DNA from 3 places in the Streptomyces sp. NPDC048483 genome. Region 1 is predicted to be linked to each of the others. Evidence: riboswitches for the same ligand, from Rfam matches in the RefSeq annotation. Region 1 holds a riboswitch; each other region holds the start of a gene.
What was found. A riboswitch is a leader RNA that binds a small molecule or an ion and turns the genes downstream of it on or off. The one in region 1 is predicted to bind thiamine pyrophosphate.
Positions count from the first base shown of each region.

Region 2: another riboswitch for thiamine pyrophosphate. It lies ahead of thiO (glycine oxidase ThiO); the one in region 1 lies ahead of thiC (phosphomethylpyrimidine synthase ThiC).
Region 3: another riboswitch for thiamine pyrophosphate. It lies ahead of AB0D04_RS29730 (thiamine ABC transporter substrate-binding protein); the one in region 1 lies ahead of thiC (phosphomethylpyrimidine synthase ThiC).

Region 1 covers NZ_JBEZJZ010000003.1:45,728-51,948, reverse strand. The annotation lists gene AB0D04_RS02320 (IclR family transcriptional regulator C-terminal domain-containing protein) at 1-199, shown strand, start outside; gene AB0D04_RS02315 (SsgA family sporulation/cell division regulator) at 304-726, shown strand; gene AB0D04_RS02310 (YibE/F family protein) at 771-2,135, opposite strand; TPP riboswitch at 2,206-2,362, shown strand; gene thiC (phosphomethylpyrimidine synthase ThiC) at 2,357-4,159, shown strand; gene AB0D04_RS02300 (hypothetical protein) at 4,274-5,194, opposite strand; gene AB0D04_RS02295 (metallophosphoesterase) at 5,408-6,221, opposite strand, start outside.
Region 2 covers NZ_JBEZJZ010000146.1:9,664-15,884, reverse strand. The annotation lists gene AB0D04_RS38925 (thiazole synthase) at 1-590, opposite strand, end outside; gene thiS (sulfur carrier protein ThiS) at 598-828, opposite strand; gene thiO (glycine oxidase ThiO) at 825-2,078, opposite strand; TPP riboswitch at 2,076-2,188, opposite strand; gene AB0D04_RS38910 (FAD-dependent oxidoreductase) at 2,333-3,574, shown strand; gene AB0D04_RS38905 (Rv2175c family DNA-binding protein) at 3,678-4,043, shown strand; gene thiE (thiamine phosphate synthase) at 4,133-4,783, shown strand; gene metF (methylenetetrahydrofolate reductase [NAD(P)H]) at 4,904-5,821, shown strand; gene AB0D04_RS38890 (hypothetical protein) at 5,859-6,221, shown strand, end outside.
Region 3 covers NZ_JBEZJZ010000075.1:32,666-38,886, forward strand. The annotation lists gene AB0D04_RS29720 (ABC transporter ATP-binding protein) at 1-188, opposite strand, end outside; gene AB0D04_RS29725 (iron ABC transporter permease) at 189-1,838, opposite strand; gene AB0D04_RS29730 (thiamine ABC transporter substrate-binding protein) at 1,892-2,965, opposite strand; TPP riboswitch at 3,069-3,189, opposite strand; gene rlmN (23S rRNA (adenine(2503)-C(2))-methyltransferase RlmN) at 3,223-4,329, opposite strand; gene AB0D04_RS29740 (phosphatidate cytidylyltransferase) at 4,516-5,664, opposite strand; gene frr (ribosome recycling factor) at 5,664-6,221, opposite strand.

The sequences.
Region 1 (6,221 bases):
CCATGTCGCGTATGACCAACAGGAATATGCCTTGGGCACGGTGTGCTCCGCGATCCCCGTACAGGTCGGTTCGGCGGCCGCGGCGCTGGCCCTGTCCCTTCCCGTCCACGAACTGCATCGATTGCGGACCGTGACAGAACAACTACGAACAATGGCGGAGGCGACACTAACGACACTCGCGTTCTCTATCAGTATCTGAAAACTCACTCCTTGTGATCTGCTTGCACGTGACAGACGATGGCGTCAATAGGGCTTGTGGGGATGTTTCCCGGCCATCTCCGATCAATTGCGGGGCAGTGGTTGATGACCGACACCGTTCAGGCAGAAGTGATCATGAGTTTCCTCGTTTCCGAGGAGCTCGCGTTCCGGATCCCGGTACAGCTGGATTTCGACATCGCCGATCCGTTTGCCGTCCGTTTCACCTTTGATCTCCCCGGCGATATGCCTGTGACCTGGGTATTCAGCCGTGAACTGCTGCTGGACGGGCTCGGCCGGCCGTCCGGTGAGGGGGATGTACGCATCGAGCCGGCGTCCGCGGACCACCTCGGCGACGTCTTCATCAGCCTCCAAGTGGGCGCCGAGCGGGCCCTGTTCCGGGCCGGCGCGCCGCCGCTGGTGGCCTTCCTGGACCGTACGGACCGGCTGGTCCCGCTCGGCGAGGAAGAGGTGTGCGACACCCTGGAGGCCGTGCTGGACCGGATCCTCACGGAGGCGCCGGCGGGCTGACCTCGCTCACGTTCACCGCTTACGGCCACCATCCCTCACGGCAATCACCGCTTACGGCGCCTGCCGCGCGAGCCGTGCCGTCCGGACCGGCCACCCTCGGCGGCAGGCGACGTCGCCGAGGCGGACCCCGGCGTGCCCTGTTCCCGGCGGTCCGCGGAGACCACCAATGCCGCCAGCAGCGTCGTCAGCGGCACCGAGGCGACCAGTCCGATGCTGCCCACCAGCGTGCGCACGATCTCCTCCGCGACCACCTCGCTCGTGGCGACCGTGCCGACGCTGCTCTGCGCGATCGAGAAGAGCAGGAGCAACGGCAGCGCCGCGCCCGCATAGGCCAGTACGAGGGTGTTCACCACGGACGCGATGTGATCCCGGCCGATCCGCATCGCCGCACTGTAGAGCTTGCGCCAACCCGCCGACGGATCCGCCTCCTTGAGCTCCCACACCGCGGCGGTCTGCGTCACCGTCACATCATCGAGCACACCCAACGACCCGATGATGATCCCTGCCAGCAGTAGGCCGCGGATCTCGATGCCCGGGTAGAGGCTGTGGACCAGTCCGGTCGTGTCGTCCGTATTGCCGGTCAGCAGCGCCCACCCGATGAACACCGAGCCGAGCAGGCTGATCAGCAGCAGCGAGGCAAGCGTGCCGAGCACCGCCACCGAGGTACGGGCCGTCAGGCCGTGGCACAGATAGAGCGCGATCAGCATGATCGCGCTGCCGCCGACCACCGCCACCACCAGCGGATTGGAGCCCTGGAGGATGGCAGGGAGGATGAACAGCGTCAGAACGACGAAGCTGGCCGCCAGCGCCACCAGTGCGAGCACCCCGCGCAGCCGCCCGACGATTACGACCGCAAACGCAAAGATTGCCGCCAATACCCACATCGGGAACGTCCGGTCGACATCGCTGACCGAGTACTGGAGATCCTTCGGGGCCTTGGGGGAGTACGTCACCACCACGTCCTGGCCGGTCGTGTAATGCCGCAGGGTGTCCGGCGTCACCACTGTCCGGAAGGTGCGCCCGGCGTTCTTTCCCGTGGTGACCTTGATCGTCGCCTGCTCGCAGTCCTTGCCCTGCGCCGCTCCCCCGGGCGGCGGCTGCCCCTGCGGCCCTGGTGGCTGCGGCTGCTGCTCCGCGTGTACAGCGGCACAGTTCACCTCCTCGACCTTGATCACCCGGGCCTGCTCGGTGGGCTGGTCGAAGCCGACCCCGGACGGTTTGTGCGATGGCGCGCCGCCCGGCCACAACACGACCAGGCCGATCACGACCGCTGCCGCGAACGGGATCAAAACCGCCGCGATGACTTTGCGCAGATGGCGGGAGACGGGCGAGGCAGGCCCGTGGCTGTGGGCGTGTGAGTGCGCCACGGAATGCTGAGGGGGCTCGAGTGAGGGCTCGGATGGGTGCACGGCACGATCATTGCAAGAACTCTGGGGCCCCCTGTTCACTCCGCCACATGGGCCGCTACCGTGGTGGCACCTTTGCAATCGCGGGAGCTCGGAGCACCGGGCTGAGAGGGCGCTGACCTTCGTCCCAGCGGCGTTTCACGTGAAACGTCGGCGGACGGAAGCCGCTGCGTCGACCGCCGAACCTGTTACCGGGTAATGCCGGCGTAGGGAGTTGGGTCTTTATGACTCTGCAGGATGCACGCACGCCCGAAAACCGTGCCAACGGCAGCGAGAACGGCGACGGCGGTCAGCCGCTGACCGGCTGGCACAAGGGCTATGTCTCCGGTTCGCGGCCCGACCTCCGGGTCCCGGTCCGGAAGGTGCACCTCACCAACGGAAAGGACGTGACGCTCTACGACACGTCCGGGCCGTACACCGATCCGAACATCGACACCGACGTCCGCCGCGGCCTCGCGCCGCTGCGGGAGAACTGGATCATCGCCCGCGGCGACACCGAGGAGTACGCGGGCCGCCCGATGCGGCCGGAGGACGACGGCCTCAAGCACACCTCACCGCGCGGTGGCCTCAAGAATCTCGACGCGGTCTTCCCCGGCCGTCCACGCCAGCCGCGCCGCGGCCGGGGTGGCGCCGCGGTGACCCAGCTCGCCTATGCCCGGCGCGGCGAGGTCACCGCGGAGATGGAGTACGTCGCTCTCCGCGAGAACGTCAGCCCCGAGTTCGTACGGGACGAGATCGCGGCCGGCCGCGCCGTACTGCCGTCCAACATCAACCACCCGGAGATCGAGCCGATGATCATCGGCAAGAACTTCCTGGTGAAGGTCAACGCCAACATCGGCAACTCCGCTGTCACCTCCTCCATCGAGGAGGAGGTGGACAAGATGACCTGGGCCACCAAGTGGGGCGCCGACACGGTCATGGACCTCTCCACCGGCCGTAACATCCACACCACCCGCGAGTGGGTGCTGCGCAACTCCCCCGTCCCCATCGGCACCGTTCCCCTCTACCAGGCGCTGGAGAAGGTCGACGGCAAGGCCGAGGAGCTGACCTGGGAGATCTACAAGGACACCGTCATCGAGCAGGCCGAACAGGGCGTCGACTACATGACGGTGCACGCCGGTGTGCTGCTCCGGTACGTCCCGCTCACGGCCCGCCGTAAGACCGGCATCGTCTCCCGCGGCGGTTCGATCATGGCCGCGTGGTGCCTGGCGCACCACCAGGAGTCGTTCCTCTACACCCACTTCGAGGAGCTCTGCGAGATCCTCGCCTCCTACGATGTCACCTACTCGCTCGGCGACGGCCTGCGCCCCGGCTCCATCGCGGACGCCAACGACGAGGCCCAGTTCGCGGAGCTGCGTACGCTCGGCGAGCTCAACACCATCGCCAAGCGGCACGGCGTCCAGACGATGATCGAGGGCCCGGGACATGTCCCGATGCACAAGATCAAGGAGAACATCGACCTCCAGCAGGAGATCTGCGAAGAGGCCCCGTTCTACACGCTCGGCCCGCTGACCACCGACATCGCGCCCGCCTACGACCACATCACGTCCGGTATCGGCGCCGCGATGATCGCCTGGTGGGGCACTGCGATGCTCTGCTACGTCACGCCCAAGGAGCACCTGGGCCTGCCCGACCGTGACGACGTGAAGACCGGCGTCATCACGTACAAGATCGCGGCCCATGCGGCGGACCTCGCCAAGGGCCACCCGGGCGCCCAGGACTGGGACGACGCCCTCTCCGACGCCCGCTTCGAGTTCCGCTGGGAGGACCAGTTCAACCTGGCCCTCGACCCGGACACGGCACGCTCGTTCCATGACGAGACGCTGCCTGCCGAGCCGGCGAAGACGGCTCACTTCTGCTCGATGTGCGGCCCGAAGTTCTGCTCGATGAAGATCAGCCGGAGCATCACCGAGCAGTTCGGCGGCGAGAAGGACGCCACCCCCGAGGAGGTCGAGGCGGGGATGCTGGAGAAGTCCAAGGAGTTCGCAGCGAGCGGGAACCGGGTGTACCTGCCGCTGGCGGACTGACGTCCGCAGGCGGACCGGCATGCGCAGGAACTGGCGCTGCTCGGGGCTGAACGCCCTGTGGCAGCGCCAGTTTTCGCGCAGGCTCACCAAGCTCCCGGAGGCAGCCGTACCGGCCTACTCCGACGGCGCACCCTCCGGCCCCGCCCCCGGGCCCCCGTACTCCGGACTCGTGAAATCCGGGCTGGAGTAGCGCGGACGCGAACCCGACGAGCCGCTGTCGGGGCTCGAGAACTTGGGGCGGGTGTAGCCGAGGGTGGGGATGCGGTGTTGCGGGGCGGGGCGGGGGACGTAGGGGGCGGGGTCGGTGGTGGGCGAAGGGTCGGTGAGGGCCTCGCGGAGGAAGGGGAGCAGGCCGCGTTCCAGGAGGGCGTGGCGCCAGGCGTCGTGGGCGCGGTCGAGGTCCACAGTCAGGAGCTCTTCCGCTCTGCCGGTACGGGCGGACGTCGATCCGTTGCGCAGGGCCGTGACGACGAGGCCGGCCATCGCGACGAGGGAGCCCGCCGCCGTCAGCGCGGCGAATATCCAGCCGACGCTGATCAGCGGCTGAGCCATGGACCGGTCGGGGCTGACGGCGCGCAGGATGTAGCCGATGAGCAGGAAAAGGACGGCGGCGATGCCGGCGAGGACCGGGACGAGCACGGCGACCATGGCGGCCAGTCCGGCGCCGGCCGCTTCCGTGGCCCCAGGCAGGGCCGTGGTGTCGTCCGAGTCCGTACCGGTGGCCGATCCTGTCGCCTCACCCGCGGCCTCGTCCTGCTCCGCGCCCGCCGCCACGCCCCCCGACGGCGCCGTCGCGGGCGCCCGCAGGGCGGCGCGGAGTTGGACATAGCGCTGGTATTCGGCCGTGGCGCAGGCGGCGATGGCCGCGGTGGCGCTGAGGGCCATCGTGCGCAACTGCTCAGCGTTGAGGTGCTTGCCTGTGGCGGCGGTGAGGCCGTCCGGGCGCTGTCCGGCGGTGCGCAGTGCCTCATCGAGGAGCCGCGCGAATTCCTCGCGGTCCTCGTTCAGCAGGTGCGGAGCGCTGTTCATGTGCATCCCCCGATGCTCCGTAGGGCCGTAATGGCCGGCTGGGCCGGGCAGTGGGCGGAAACGGAGGAGAGCCTGCTACGGATAGCCCGATGGTAGAGCGACTCCGGCACGGGGTGACAGTGAGTTTGCGGAATTTGAGTAATGCCGCGACCGGAATCCACCCCAACCCAAGGCCCGTCGCCCGCCCACCGGCCCGGTGTACACCTGCCCGCGGAACGCTCAGCCACTCAGGGGAAGTTGAACCACCAGCAGTTTTCCGGCCATGGTGACGCCGCCGTCCATGGCGATGGCGAGTCCGTCGGCGTAGACGTGCGGACCGTCGACCGCGGTGCCGTCGCCCTCGCCGTCCTCCGTGCCGACCTCGCCGAGCAGATACGGGATCGGGCTGTGGCCGTGCACCACGCGCTCGCCGCCGTAGGCGTCCAGGAGTTCGCGTACGGCCTGCGAGCCGGCCTCGTCGCGGAAGGCGAAGCGCTTGGTGAACTTACGGAACAGGTCCCAGACTTCGTCGGCGTCGCTGCGGGTCAGCACGTCGTGGACGGTGTCGTTGACGGCCTCGATGGAGTCGCCGTACTCGAGGTAGGCGGTGGTGTCGGAGTGCACGAGCAGATGCCCGTCCTCCTCCATGACGGCGTCCAGGCGGGCCATCCACTGCAGGTGGTGGTCCTCCAGGCGGTCCATGTCGGACTTCTGGCCGCCGTTGAGGAGCCAGGCGGCCTGGAAGGAGGCGGTGCCGGCGCCGGACTGGACGGGGGTATCACCGAACCGCTTGGCGCCCAGCAGCAGGAGCTCGTGGTTGCCCATCAGGGCCTTGCAGTAGCCGCCGGCCGCCGCGGCCTCGGCGGAGAGCTGCATCACCAGATCGATGACGCCGATGCCGTCCGGGCCGCGGTCGGTGAAGTCGCCGAGGAACCAGAGGCGGGCGTTGCCGGCCGCCCAGTTGCCGTCGGCGTCGATCAGCCCCTCGGCGGCGAGCGCCTCGCGCAGCTCGTCGTAATAGCCGTGGACGTCACCGACGACATACAGCGGGCCC
Region 2 (6,221 bases), on a different contig from region 1:
TCGGTGATCAGCTGGAAGTTGTGCGGATTGCGGATGCCCAGCCCGGACCCGATCGGCGAGCCCAGCGGCATGATCGCGGCGCAGCCCACGTCCTCCAGCTTGCGGGCCAGCACCGGATCGTCGTTCGTATAGGGCAGCACCGTGAAACCGTCGTCCACCAGGGTCTCGGCGGCGTCCAGCAGCTCGATCGGGTCGGGCAGCAGGGTCCGCTCGTCGGCGACGACCTCGAGCTTGACCCAGCTGGTGCCGAGCGCCTCCCGGGCCAGGCGGGCGGTGAGGACCGCCTCGCCCGCGGTGAAGCAGCCCGCAGTATTGGGCAGCACCCGGATCTGGTGCCGTTCCAGTACGGACAGCACCGAGCCCTGCACGCTCGGGTCCAGCCGCCGCATGGCGACGGTCGTCAGTTCCGTACCGGAGGCGAGCAGCGCCCGCTCGAGGACGTCGAGGCTGGGCGCGCCACCGGTGCCCATGATCAGCCGGGAGCCGAAGGTGGTGTCGCCGATGGTGAGGGGGTCGGTTGCGGGGCCCGCGGCGGAGCCGCTGCCGGACGTGGCCGGGGTCGTCCCCTGGAAGAGCGCAGTGTCGGGCATGTCCGGATCAGCCTCCCTGGACCGCGGTGAGCACCTCGACGCGGTCGCCGTCGCCGAGCGGGGTGGTGGGCCACTGGGTGCGCGGCACCACGGTTTCGTTGACCGCGGCGGCCACCCCGGCGGGCGCCGGGGTCAGGGTCGCGACGAGGCGGTCGAGGGTCAGATCGCCGGGAATCCGGCGCGGCTCGCCGTTGACGGACACCGCGACGGTCGGGGTGGGGGCGCTGGGCGCGCTCATACGGGCTGCTCCTCTGGGACGCGGGCGCGCACGGCCCCTGGGGCGGTGAAGCGCGCGGGGGAGAACGGGCGGGCCTCTTCCGGGAGGCTCCCGGTGGCCAGCACTTCGGCCATCGCATCGCCGGTGACCGGCGTCAGCAGGACGCCGTTGCGGAAGTGCCCGGTGGCCAGGTGGAGGCCGGGCAGCTCGGTCGGCCCGAGCAGCGGCGCATTGTCGGGGGAGGTGGGCCGCAGCCCGGCGCAGGTCTCCACGAGCGGCAGCTCGGTCAGGCCCGGGACCAGCTCGTGCGCGTCCCGCAGCAGCTCGTAGACGCCGCCCGCGGTGACGGTGGTGTCCCAGCCCAGCTCCTCGCTGGTGGCGCCCAGGACCAGCTCGCCGTTCTCCCGCGGCACCAGGTAGAGGGGATTGCCCCGTACGACGGCCCGTACGGTGCGCGACAGGAACGCGGGGCTCCCGGCCGGCACCTGCGGCAGCCGCAGCCGCAGCACCTGCCCCTTGACCGGCCGCACCGGCGGCAGCACGGCCTCGGGGACCCCGGCCAGCCGCCCGCTGTGGCTGCCCGCGGCCAGCACGACCTGACCGGCCGAGAGCCGCCCGCCGTCGGCGAGCAGGACGCCGACTGCCCGCCCGCCGTCGACGGTCAGCCGCTCCGCCCGGCTCCGGTGGAAGGCCACCCCGGCGCGCTCACAGGCGATCAGCAGGGCGCTCGCCAGACGGCGCGGATCGACCTGGTGGTCGCCGTCGACCCTCAGGCCGCCGCGTACACCGGGGGCCAGCATCGGCTCCAGGCGGCGGCACTCGCGCCCCGTCAGCCACTGGGAGTCCAGCCCGGAGCGGGTCTGCAGCGCGTGCAGTTCGCGCAGATGGGCGCGGTCGTCGGCGTCCAGCGCCACCGCCAGGGTGCCGCACCGGCGGTAGCCGATCCGGTGCCCGCTGGCCTCCTCCAGCTCGGCGGTGAACTCCGGGTAGCGCCGCGCGGAGGCGAGGTTGAGGCCGAGCAGCGTCTGCTCGCCGTAGTGGAGTTCGGTGACCGCGGCCAGCATGCCGGCCGCGACCTGTGCGGCGCCGCCGCCGGGCGCGGGGTCGACCACGGCGGCCGTCAGCCCGCGGCCGGCCGCCCGCCAGGCGGTGACCAGCCCGATGATGCCGCCACCGATGACCAGGACATCGGGGCGGCCGGTGGACGGCGCGGATCCTGTGGACGGCACCAGTGGTGTGGACGGCACGGATGGTGTGGCAGGTGAATGCATGGGCGTCCAGCCCCTCCCTTCGCCGGCATGACCCGGATCAGGTTCGTACGGTCGGAGGCCGGCCAGCCTCCCTCTCAGCCCGGTGCGTCCGGGCTCCCGCGAGTGCGTGTATCCGTCACCCTAATACGGGCCCGCGACGCGCCGTAAGGGAGCGCCCCGGGGCGGCCCGCCGGCGTGAGAGTCCGTGACGCTGTGTCAGAGATCTCCTTGCGCGCTGCTGCTGGGGGCGTCCCCCACCGTCCTACAGTGATCGGGTGACCGAGCAGAGCACGTCCTCCCAGACCCCTGACCACACACCGCGCGTGGTGATCGCCGGTGCGGGAATCGCGGGGGTGCAGACCGCGGTCGCCCTGCGCGAGGCGGGCTGGCGCGGTGCGATCACTCTGCTCGGCGACGAGCCCCACCGCCCCTACGACCGCCCGCCGCTGTCCAAGGCGCTGCTGCTCGGCAAGGCCGACGGCGCCGCCTTCGACGTCGACTTCGCGGCCCTGGGCATCGACCTGCACCTCAGCCGGCCGGTCACCGCGCTGCGCCCGGACGCCCATGAGGCCGACACCGCCGAGGGCCCGATCCCGTACGACTACGCGGTGATCGCGACCGGCGCCGACCCGGTCCTGCTGCCCGGCAGCGAGGGCCTGCCCGGCGTCCATCTGCTGCGCACCCTGGACGACGCCGAGCGGCTGCGGCCGGTGCTCGCCGCCCGGCACCGGATCGTGGTCGTCGGCGCCGGCTGGATCGGCGCGGAGTTCGCGACCGCGGCGCGCGAGGCGGGCTGCGCGGTCACCGTCGTGGAGGCCGCCGACCGCCCGCTGGCCGGTGCGCTGCCCGCCGAGGTCACCGCGCACATGAGCGCCTGGTACGCGGACGCCGGGGCCGACCTGCGCACCGGCGTGGGCGTCTCCGCCGTGGCAGCCGGCGCGGTCACCCTCGCCGACGGCACCACCCTGCCCGCCGACGCCGTCGTCGTCGGCATCGGCGCCCGCCCCGCGACCGGCTGGCTGGCCGGCTCGGGCATCACCCTGTCGCCCGGGGACGGCTCCGTACTCGCCGACGAGCATCTGCTCACCTCCGCCCCCGATGTGTACGCGGTCGGCGACTGCGCCTCCTTCCCGTCGGCCCGCTACGGCCGCCGCCTGCTGATCCACCACTGGGACAACGCACTCCAGGGCCCCCGTACGGTCGCCGAGAACATCGCGCGCGGGGCGGCGGAGGGCGTGGTGTACGACCCGGTCCCGTACTTCTGGTCCGAGCAGTTCGGCCGGTTCGTCCAGTACGCGGGCCATCACGGGGCCGCCGACGAGACGATCTGGCGCGGCGACCCGGCCGGGGCCTCCTGGACGGTGCTCTGGCTGCGCGAGAACAGGCTGGTCGCCCTGCTGGCGGTCGGGCGCCCCAGGGACCTGGCCCAGGGACGCAAGCTCATCGAGAAGGGCGCCGCTGTCGACCGGGAACGGGCCGCGGACGCCGCGCTGCCGCTGAAAGCGGCGGCACGCTGAGGGGCACGCCGAGCGCCTTGCAAGGTCACCCTCCGGCGCGCCGGACGCCTCTGATGGCGAGGCCCGGCTGCCGACTGTCAGTGCGGGATGGCAGGCTTGTCCTGTGACCGAGATTGACGCAAACATCGATGGACTCGTCCCCGCCTGGCTCACCCTCCCCGACATCGCCGAAGAGATCGGCGTCGAGGTGACACGCGTCCGGCAGCTGGTCAAGGAGGGCCAGCTGATCGCGGTGCGCCGCGGCGAGAACCGGGTGCTCCAGGTACCCGCCGATTTCATCCAGGACGGCAAGGTCGTCAAGGGCCTCGTCGGCACCCTGACCCTGCTGCGCGACGACGGCTTCGCCGACGACGAGATGCTGGAGTGGCTCTTCACGCCCGACGAGACCCTGCCCGGCACCCCGGCGCAGGCACTGCGCGAGAATCGCGGCACGGAGGTGAAGCGCCGCGCGCAGGCGCTCGCCGTCTGACGCCACCGCGCCATCCGTAACCGCAACCTTGGGGCGTACGGGCCGGAGCACCGGCCCGTACGCCCCCGACCTGGGGGGAAAGCCGCCCGATGACCACCGCACGACAGGCCCTCGCCGACGCCCGGCTCTACCTGTGCACGGACGCCCGCAAGCGCCAGGGCGACCTCCCGCAGTTCCTGGACGCGGTGCTCGCCTCGGGCGTGGACATCGTCCAGCTGCGCGACAAGGGCATGGAGGCCGGCGAGGAGCTGCGCCATCTCGAGGTCTTCGCGGACGCCTGCCGGCGGCACGGCAAGCTGCTCGCGGTCAACGACCGCGCGGATGTCGCCCATGCCATCGGCAGCGAGGTCCTGCACCTCGGCCAGGGCGATCTCCCGGTCCCGGCCGCCCGCGCCGTCCTGGGCCAGGACGTCCTCATAGGCCGCTCCACCCACGCCGAGGCCGAGGTGGACGCCGCGCTCACCGAGCCGGGTGTCGACTACTTCTGCACGGGCCCCTGCTGGCCCACGCCCACCAAGCCCGGCCGTCATGCCCCCGGCCTCGACCTCGTCCGCTACACCGCCGGCCAGGCCCCCGAGCGCCCCTGGTTCGCGATCGGCGGGATCGACGCGGCCAACCTCGACGAGGTCCTGGAGGCCGGCGCCCGCCGGGTCGTGGTCGTCCGGGCGATCACCGAGGCCGACGACCCGGGCGCGGCCGCCGCGGCACTGGCGAAGCGGATACGTACCTGGGGCGCCTGAGGGCGCCACGGCGCCGCCGGGAGACGATTTCCGGACGGCCGGTGGCCTGGAAAATGTCCAACCCGTGGACATTCAACGCCGTCGGTTGGTGTGTGCCGGGCCTCTGGTTAACCTGCCCGTATGGCCCTAGGTACAGCTTCCACCAGGACTGATCGCGCACGCACCGTGCGTGAGCTGCTGGCTTCCGGCAAGCAGTCGTATTCGTTCGAGTTCGCCGCCCCGAAGACGGAGAAGGGCGAGCGGACCCTGTGGAACGCCATTCGCCGGATCGAGGCCGTCTCCCCGACCTTTGTCTCCGTGACGTACGGCGCCGGCGGCACCTCCCGTGAGGGCACGGTGCGCGCCACCGAACGCCTCGCCACCGACACCACCCTCACCCCGGTAGCCCATCTGACCGCCGTCAACCACTCCCTCGCGGATCTGCGCAATGTCATCGGCCAGTACGCCGACGCCGGCATCCGCAACATGCTCGCGCTGCGCGGCGACCCGCCCGGTGACCCCATGGGCGAGTGGGTACGCCACCCGCATGGCGTCGACTACGCCGCCGACCTGGTCCGGCTGATCAAGGAGTCCGGCGACTTCTGCGTGGGCGTCGCGGCCTTCCCCGAGATGCACCCGCGCTCGACGGACTGGGACTCCGACGTCGCGCACTTCGTCGACAAGTGCCGCGCCGGCGCCGACTTCGCCATCACCCAGATGTTCTTCTACGCCGAGGACTACTTCCGGCTGCGTGACCGGGTCGCCGCGGCGGGCTGCTCGACGCCGATCATTCCCGAGATCATGCCGGTCACCAACGTCCGGCAAATCGAGCGTTTCGCCCAGCTCAGCAACGCAGCCTTCCCACCTGAGCTGGCCGAACGCATTCTGGCCGTCAAGGATGACCCGGCGGCTGTACGCTCCATTGGCATCGAGTACGCGACGGAATTGTGTGCGCGCTTGATGGCCGAGGAGATTCCCGGGTTGCACTTCATTACCCTGAACCACTCCACGGCGACCCTGGAGATCTACGAGAATCTGGGGCTGCATCAGCAGTCCTGATTTACGGTTGCCGGACAGCGGCGGAAGAGGGGCGTATATGGGCTGGACGATCCTCTACATCGCGTTCGGTCTCGTGGCGGTCTGGCTGCTGGCCGAGGTGCTCCTCCAGTACAAGGCCCGGCTGCGCTGGCGGCTGCTGGCGTTCGTGGGCTTCCTCGGCGTGGTCGTCGGCGTCGTGCTCCCCCAGGTGATCGTGATCGGGGCGGGCCTGATCGCCTTCGCCTTCGGGCAGACGCAGGTGACGCTCTCCTTCCGGCGCGGCTTCTCCACCGGCTGGGCCCTGGGCGGCAAGCCGGGGGAGAGCCGGCGCCGCCGGGCCCGCCCGGGCGCCGCGCCCGCCGCCGAACCGACCCTCCAGGTCTCCGACCTGGAGGCGGTGCCGGTCGCCGAGAACACCGGC
Region 3 (6,221 bases), on a different contig from region 1:
CCGGCCACCACTCGCAGGAGCGTGGATTTGCCGCTGCCGCTCGGGCCCAGCACACACACGATTTCCTGCGCGGCGACCTCCAGATCCACCGCGTCGAGCGCGGGCCGCCCGCCGGGCGTGCCGAAGCGGACGGTCACCCCGCCCAGCCGCAGCAACTGCCGCGCCGTGCTCCCGGCCTGTGCCGTCATCTAGAACTCCCCGGACTGGTCGGTACGGATGCGCTCCAGGGCCAGCAGGGCGCCGGCGCACACCACCATCAAGACGGTCGACAGGGCCATCGCCTGCCCGTAGTTGAGCTCCCCGGCGCGTCCCAGCAGCCGCGCCACGGCCACCGGCAGAGTCGGATGGTCCGGCCGCGCGATGAAGACCGTCGCACCGAATTCACCGAGGGATACGGCGAAGGCGAACCCGGCCGCGATCAGCAGGGCCCGCCGCACCATCGGCAGATCCACCTCGCGCCACACCCGCCATGGCGAGGCGCCCAGCATGGCGGCCGCCTCCCGCAGCCTTCCGTCGACGGCCCGCAGGACGGGCAGCATCGTCCGGACCACGAACGGCACACCCACCAGCGCCTGGGCGAGGGGCACCAGCCACCACGAGGAGCGCAGATCCAGCGGTGGCCTGTCGAGAGTGATCAGGAAGCCGAAGCCGACGGTCACCGCGGAGACCCCGAGCGGCAGCATCAAGAGGGCGTCGAAGCCGCGGACGAGCCGCCCGGCCCGGGGGCTCGTGCCGCCCGGGCGAGGCCGGGCGGGGGCGAAGGTCAGGGCGGTTGCCGCCAGCCCGCCCACCACCAGCGCGATCACCGTCGCCGCGGCGCCGTAGGAGAGGGAGTTCCACAAGGCGTCGAGGGGCGCGACGGCGAAGGTGCTGTCGGCGGACGCTGCGGAGCCGAGCGAGGTGTAGAAGATCCCTCCGTAGCCGTCCGGACCGGCGAAGGACCTCTCCACCAGCACCAGAAGAGGTACGACGAGCAGAACGGCGATGACGGCCAGCGTGCCCCACAGCAGTGCCCACTGGCCGCGGCCGTGCGGCCGACGGGCGGTCGCGGAGGAGTCCACGAGCCGCAGGGTGGATTCCCGCCGGCGCACGGTCCAGGCGTGCAGCGCCAGGATTCCCAGCACCGCCACGAATTGGAGCAGGGTGAGGACGGCGGCCGTCGGCAGGTCGAGGTAGTCCGCGGTCTGCCGGTAGATCTCGACCTCCAGGGTCGAGAAGGTCGGCCCGCCCAGAATCTGCACGATTCCGAAGGAGGTGAAGGTGAACAGGAAGACCATCAGCGCGGCGGCGGCGACGGCCGGACCGAGCGCGGGCAGCGTCACCCTGCGCCAGGCGGCGAACCGTCCGGCGCCCAGCACCCGCGCCGCCTCTTCCTGCCGCGGATCGAGCTGTCCCCAGAGGCCGCCGACGGTCCGTACGACCACGGCGTAGTTGAAGAAGACGTGGGCCAGCAAAATCGCCCACACCGACGTGTCCAGACGGACACCCCACAGGTCGTCCAGCAGCCCGCCCCGCCCGACCAGCGCCAGGAATGCCGAGCCGACCACGACGGTCGGCAGCACGAACGGCACCATCACGACCGCCCGCAGCAGCTGTTTGCCGGGGAAGTCGAAACGCGCAAAGACATACGCGCCGGGCAGGGCGATCAGCAGCGTCAGTGCGGTCGAGGCCGCCGCCTGCCAGACGGTGAACCACAGCACATGCAGGACGTCGGGATCGCCCAGCACCGCACCGATCCGGCCGGGCTGCCAGCGCCCGCCGTCCTTCAGGCCCCGCCCCACGATCGCCACGACCGGATACGCGAAGAACAGCGCGAAGAAGGCGAGCGGCAGGGCCATCAGGCCGAGCCGCACCGCCGTCCGCCGCGAAGGCCTGGTGCGCAGGGCGCGGGTTACTTCAGAACGAGCGAGGACCACTGCTTGATCCACTGTTCGCGGTTCTTGGTGATCGTCTCCGGGGCCAGCGTCCCCGGCTTGTCGATCGTCGCGCCGTACTTGGTGAACAGCGCCGGCACCTTGGCGTCCTTGAGAGCCGGGTTGACGTACATCTGCAGCGGCATGTCCTCCTGGAACTTCTTGCTCAGCAGGAAGTCCAGCAGCGCCTTGCCGCCCTTCTCGTTCTTCGCGCCCTTGAGCAGACCGCCGAATTCGATCTGGCGGAAGCAGGTGCCGGTCGCGACGCCGGTCGGCGCCTGGCGGGGCTCCGGCTTCTTGACCTCGGCGATCGGACTGGAGGCGTAGGAGACCACCAGCGGCTTGTCGCCCTTGCGCTTGCCGGCCGCGGAGCCCGAGAACCGCTCGTTGTAGGCCTGGTTCCAGCCGTCGACGACCTCGACGCCGTTGGCCTTGAGCTTCTTCCAGTAGCCCTGCCAGCCGGTCTCGCCGTACTTGGCGATGGTGCCGAGCTGGAAGGCGAGTCCGGGAGAGGAGGTCGCGGAATTCTCCGTGACGAGCAGCCCCTTGTATGCGGGCTTGATCAGGTCGTCGAAGGTCTTCGGCGGGGCGATCTTGTGCTGGGCGAAGTAGGCGCGGTCGTAATTGACGCAGATGTCGCCGTAGTCGAGCGGGGTGACACGGTGCCTGCCCTTGTCGAGCTGCAGACCGGCAGGCACTCCGTCCAGCCCCTTGGCCTTGTACGGGCTGAAGAGGTCTGCCTTCAGGCCGCGCGAGAGCAGGGTGTTGTCGATGCCGAAGAACACATCGCCCTGCGGGTTGCCCTTGGACAGAATCGCCTGGTTGACGGCCTTTCCGGCATCCCCGCCCGGGAGCACCTTGATCTTGTAACCGCTCTCCTTCTCGAAGGCGGCAAGTACTGACTTGGAGGCGAAGAACGAATCATGACTGACCAGCGTGACGGTCTTGGCGTCGGCGCTGTCGCCCCCGCCCGAGCTGCCGCAAGCAGCGAGAGCGGTCATGCCGACCGCGGCGGCGAGCGCTGTCGCGGTGATCCTGCTGGTGATGCTCACTGATTTCCTCCTGGCTGGCCAGGAAGAGACGCGGCCCCGCCCGGTGTCCGCGGTCTTCGACGTCGGTGACGTGCGGCGAGCGGACCCGGGCAGGGCGCAACAGCATGAGTGATGACCGAACTTCCTACCCGGAATGACCCGGGCGAGGTTCAAGGGTCTGCGGGCACCGTAGCTCTACGACGCTTCCGCACTCTCAGCGCTGTGGCGCTCCCCTGTCGGAATGTGCATTTGTTCGATCACACAGTACCAGCGAGCGGTCAGCGTTCCGAGGCCGCGAGCTGCCCGCAGGCGCCGTCGATCTCCTGGCCGCGGGTGTCCCGGACGGTCACCGGCACGCCGTGCGCCTCGATGGCCCGCACGAACGCCCGCTCGTCCTCGGGCCGCGAGGCGGTCCACTTCGACCCGGGCGTCGGATTCAGCGGGATGAGGTTCACATGGACCCGCTTGCCCTTCAGCAGCCGTCCCAGCAGGTCACCACGCCACGCCTGGTCGTTGATGTCACGGATCAGCGCGTACTCGATGGAGATGCGGCGGCCGGACCTCTCGGCGTACTCCCACGCCGCGTCCAGCACCTCGCGCACCTTCCAGCGCGTGTTGACGGGGACGAGGGTGTCGCGCAGCTCGTCGTCCGGCGCATGCAGCGACACCGCGAGCCGGCATTTGAAGCCCTCGTCCGCGAACCGCACCATCGCCGGGACGAGGCCGACCGTGGAGACGGTGATGCCGCGCTGGGACAGCCCCAGGCCGTCCGGCTCCGGGTCGGTCAGCCGCCGGATGGCGCCGACCACGCGCTTGTAGTTGGCGAGCGGCTCGCCCATCCCCATGAAGACGATGTTGGACAGCCTTGCCGGGCCGCCGGGAACCTCGCCGTCCCGCAGTGCCCGCATCCCGTCGACGATCTGGTGCACGATCTCGGCGGTGGAGAGATTACGGTCCAGCCCGGCCTGGCCGGTGGCGCAGAACGGGCAGTTCATCCCGCAGCCGGCCTGCGAGGAGATGCACATGGTGACCCGGTCCGGATAGCGCATCAGGACGGACTCGACGAGCGTGCCGTCGTGCAGCTTCCACAGGGTCTTGCGGGTGGTGTCGTCGTCGCACGAGATGTGCCGGACGACGTTCATCAGGTCCGGCAGCAGCTCCGTCGCCAGCTTCTCGCGCGCCGCCGCCGGGATGTCGGTCCACTGCGCCGGGTCGTGCGCGTAGCGGGCGAAGTAGTGCTGCGAAAGCTGCTTGGCGCGAAAGGGCTTCTCGCCGATCGCGGCCACCGCTTCACGGCGCTCGACAGGGCTGAGATCGGCAAGGTGGCGCGGGGGCTTCTTGGCTCCGCGCGGCGCGACGAAAGTGAGTTCTCCGGGTGCAGGCATGGTTCCTCCAGTGTCGCAGACGCGCGAAGAGGGGTCTGCCACGCACTGCGGCAGACCCCTCAGAGCCCTGGAACCCCCGCGTACGCAGGGACAACGCGACGAAACCGGACGGGGATCACGCGAGCGGAGTCCGTATCGCCCCGCGCGCGGGAAACGCCCGGAGCGGCCCGGCGGACCGATACCGGTTCAGCCTGCTCCCACGAAGACCACGAACAGCAGCCACACCACCGGGGCGGTCGGCAGCAGGGAGTCGAGGCGGTCCATGATGCCGCCGTGGCCGGGCAGCAGGGTGCCCATGTCCTTGATGCCGAGATCGCGCTTGATCATGGATTCGCCCAGGTCGCCGAGGGTGGCACTGGCCGCGACCGCGAGGCCGAGCAGCAGGCCCTGCCACCAGGCACCGTTCCTGATCAGGAACTCCATGCACAGCGCGCCGGCGACCATCGAGAACAGCAGCGCGCCGAGCAGGCCCTCGCGGGTCTTTCCCGGGCTGATGCGCGGCGCCAGCTTGCGCTTGCCGAAGCGCCAGCCGACCGCGTACGCCCCGGTGTCGCTGACGACCGTCAGCAGCAAGAAGGTCAGCACCCGCTGCGGCCCGTCGGCCTCGGCGGCGAGCATCAGGGCCACGAAGGTCGCCAGGAACGGCACGTAGAACGCCGCGAAGACACCGGCCGTGACGTCCCGCAGATAGTTCTCGGGCGCCTCGGTCATCCGCCAGACCAGTACGGCCAGTGCGGTGAGCGCCATCGCCACCCACGCGCCTTCGGCGCCCCGTACGTACCCGGCGACCACCATGGCGGTGCCGCCGACCGCGAGCGGCACCAGCGGCACCCGGATGTCCTTGCGCTCCGACAGCCGCGAGGTCAGTTCCCACAGGCCCACGACGACGGCGATCGCAATGACGCCGACGAAAACGGGCTTGTAGACGAAGAGCGACGCGAGGATGATCGCGCCGAGGCCGACGCCGACTCCTATCGCGGCACGCAGATTGCGCCCCGCGCTCTTCTTCTTCGACCTCTCTGGACCCCGCGAGCCGCCGGGCTCGGGGGAACCGGGGAAAGCAGTGGGCATGGGCTCCTGCGGCTCTTCGTCGCGGAACAGGGGGCCGCTCAGCCGAGCAGCCCCCCGGTCGTCCCGGTGATCCCAGTGGTCGTCCTGGTGTCCGCCTGGCTCGGGCACGATGGGCATGGGCCGAGTCTGCGCCGGGTTGCCCCCGTCGTGCACGGGACCCGCCGGGGCGGGGGGCGCCGCCCCACGGAGCGTGGGGGCCGTTCCCTGGTCGGGCGGCCACCGGTGAGCGGCGCCGGGCGGGGTCCCCCAGGATGACTCGTTCATCAGACCTCGAGGAGCTCGGATTCCTTGTGCTTGAGCAGCTCGTCCACCTGCGCGACGTACTTCGCGGTGGTGTCGTCGAGCTCCTTCTCGGCGCGGCGCACCTCGTCCTCGCCGGACTCCTTGTCCTTGACGAGCTTGTCGAGGGTCTCCTTGGCCTTGCGGCGCACGCTGCGGATCGAGATCTTCGCGTCCTCGCCCTTGGCCTTGGCGACCTTGATGTACTCCTTGCGGCGCTCCTCGGTCAGCTCCGGGAACGTCACTCGGATGATGTTGCCGTCGTTGCTCGGGTTGACGCCGAGGTCGGAGTCGCGGATCGCCTGCTCGATGTTGCGCAGCGCGCTCTTGTCGAACGGGGTCACCACGGCCATCCGCGGCTCGGGAACCGAGAACGACGCCAGCTGGTTGATGGGGGTCATGGCGCCGTAGTAGTCCGCCACGATCTTGTTGAACATCGCCGGGTGCGCACGACCGGTGCGGATCGCGGCGAAGTCCTCCTTGGCGACCACGACGGCCTTCTCCATCTTCTCCTCGGCCTCGAGGAGGATCTCTTCGATCAC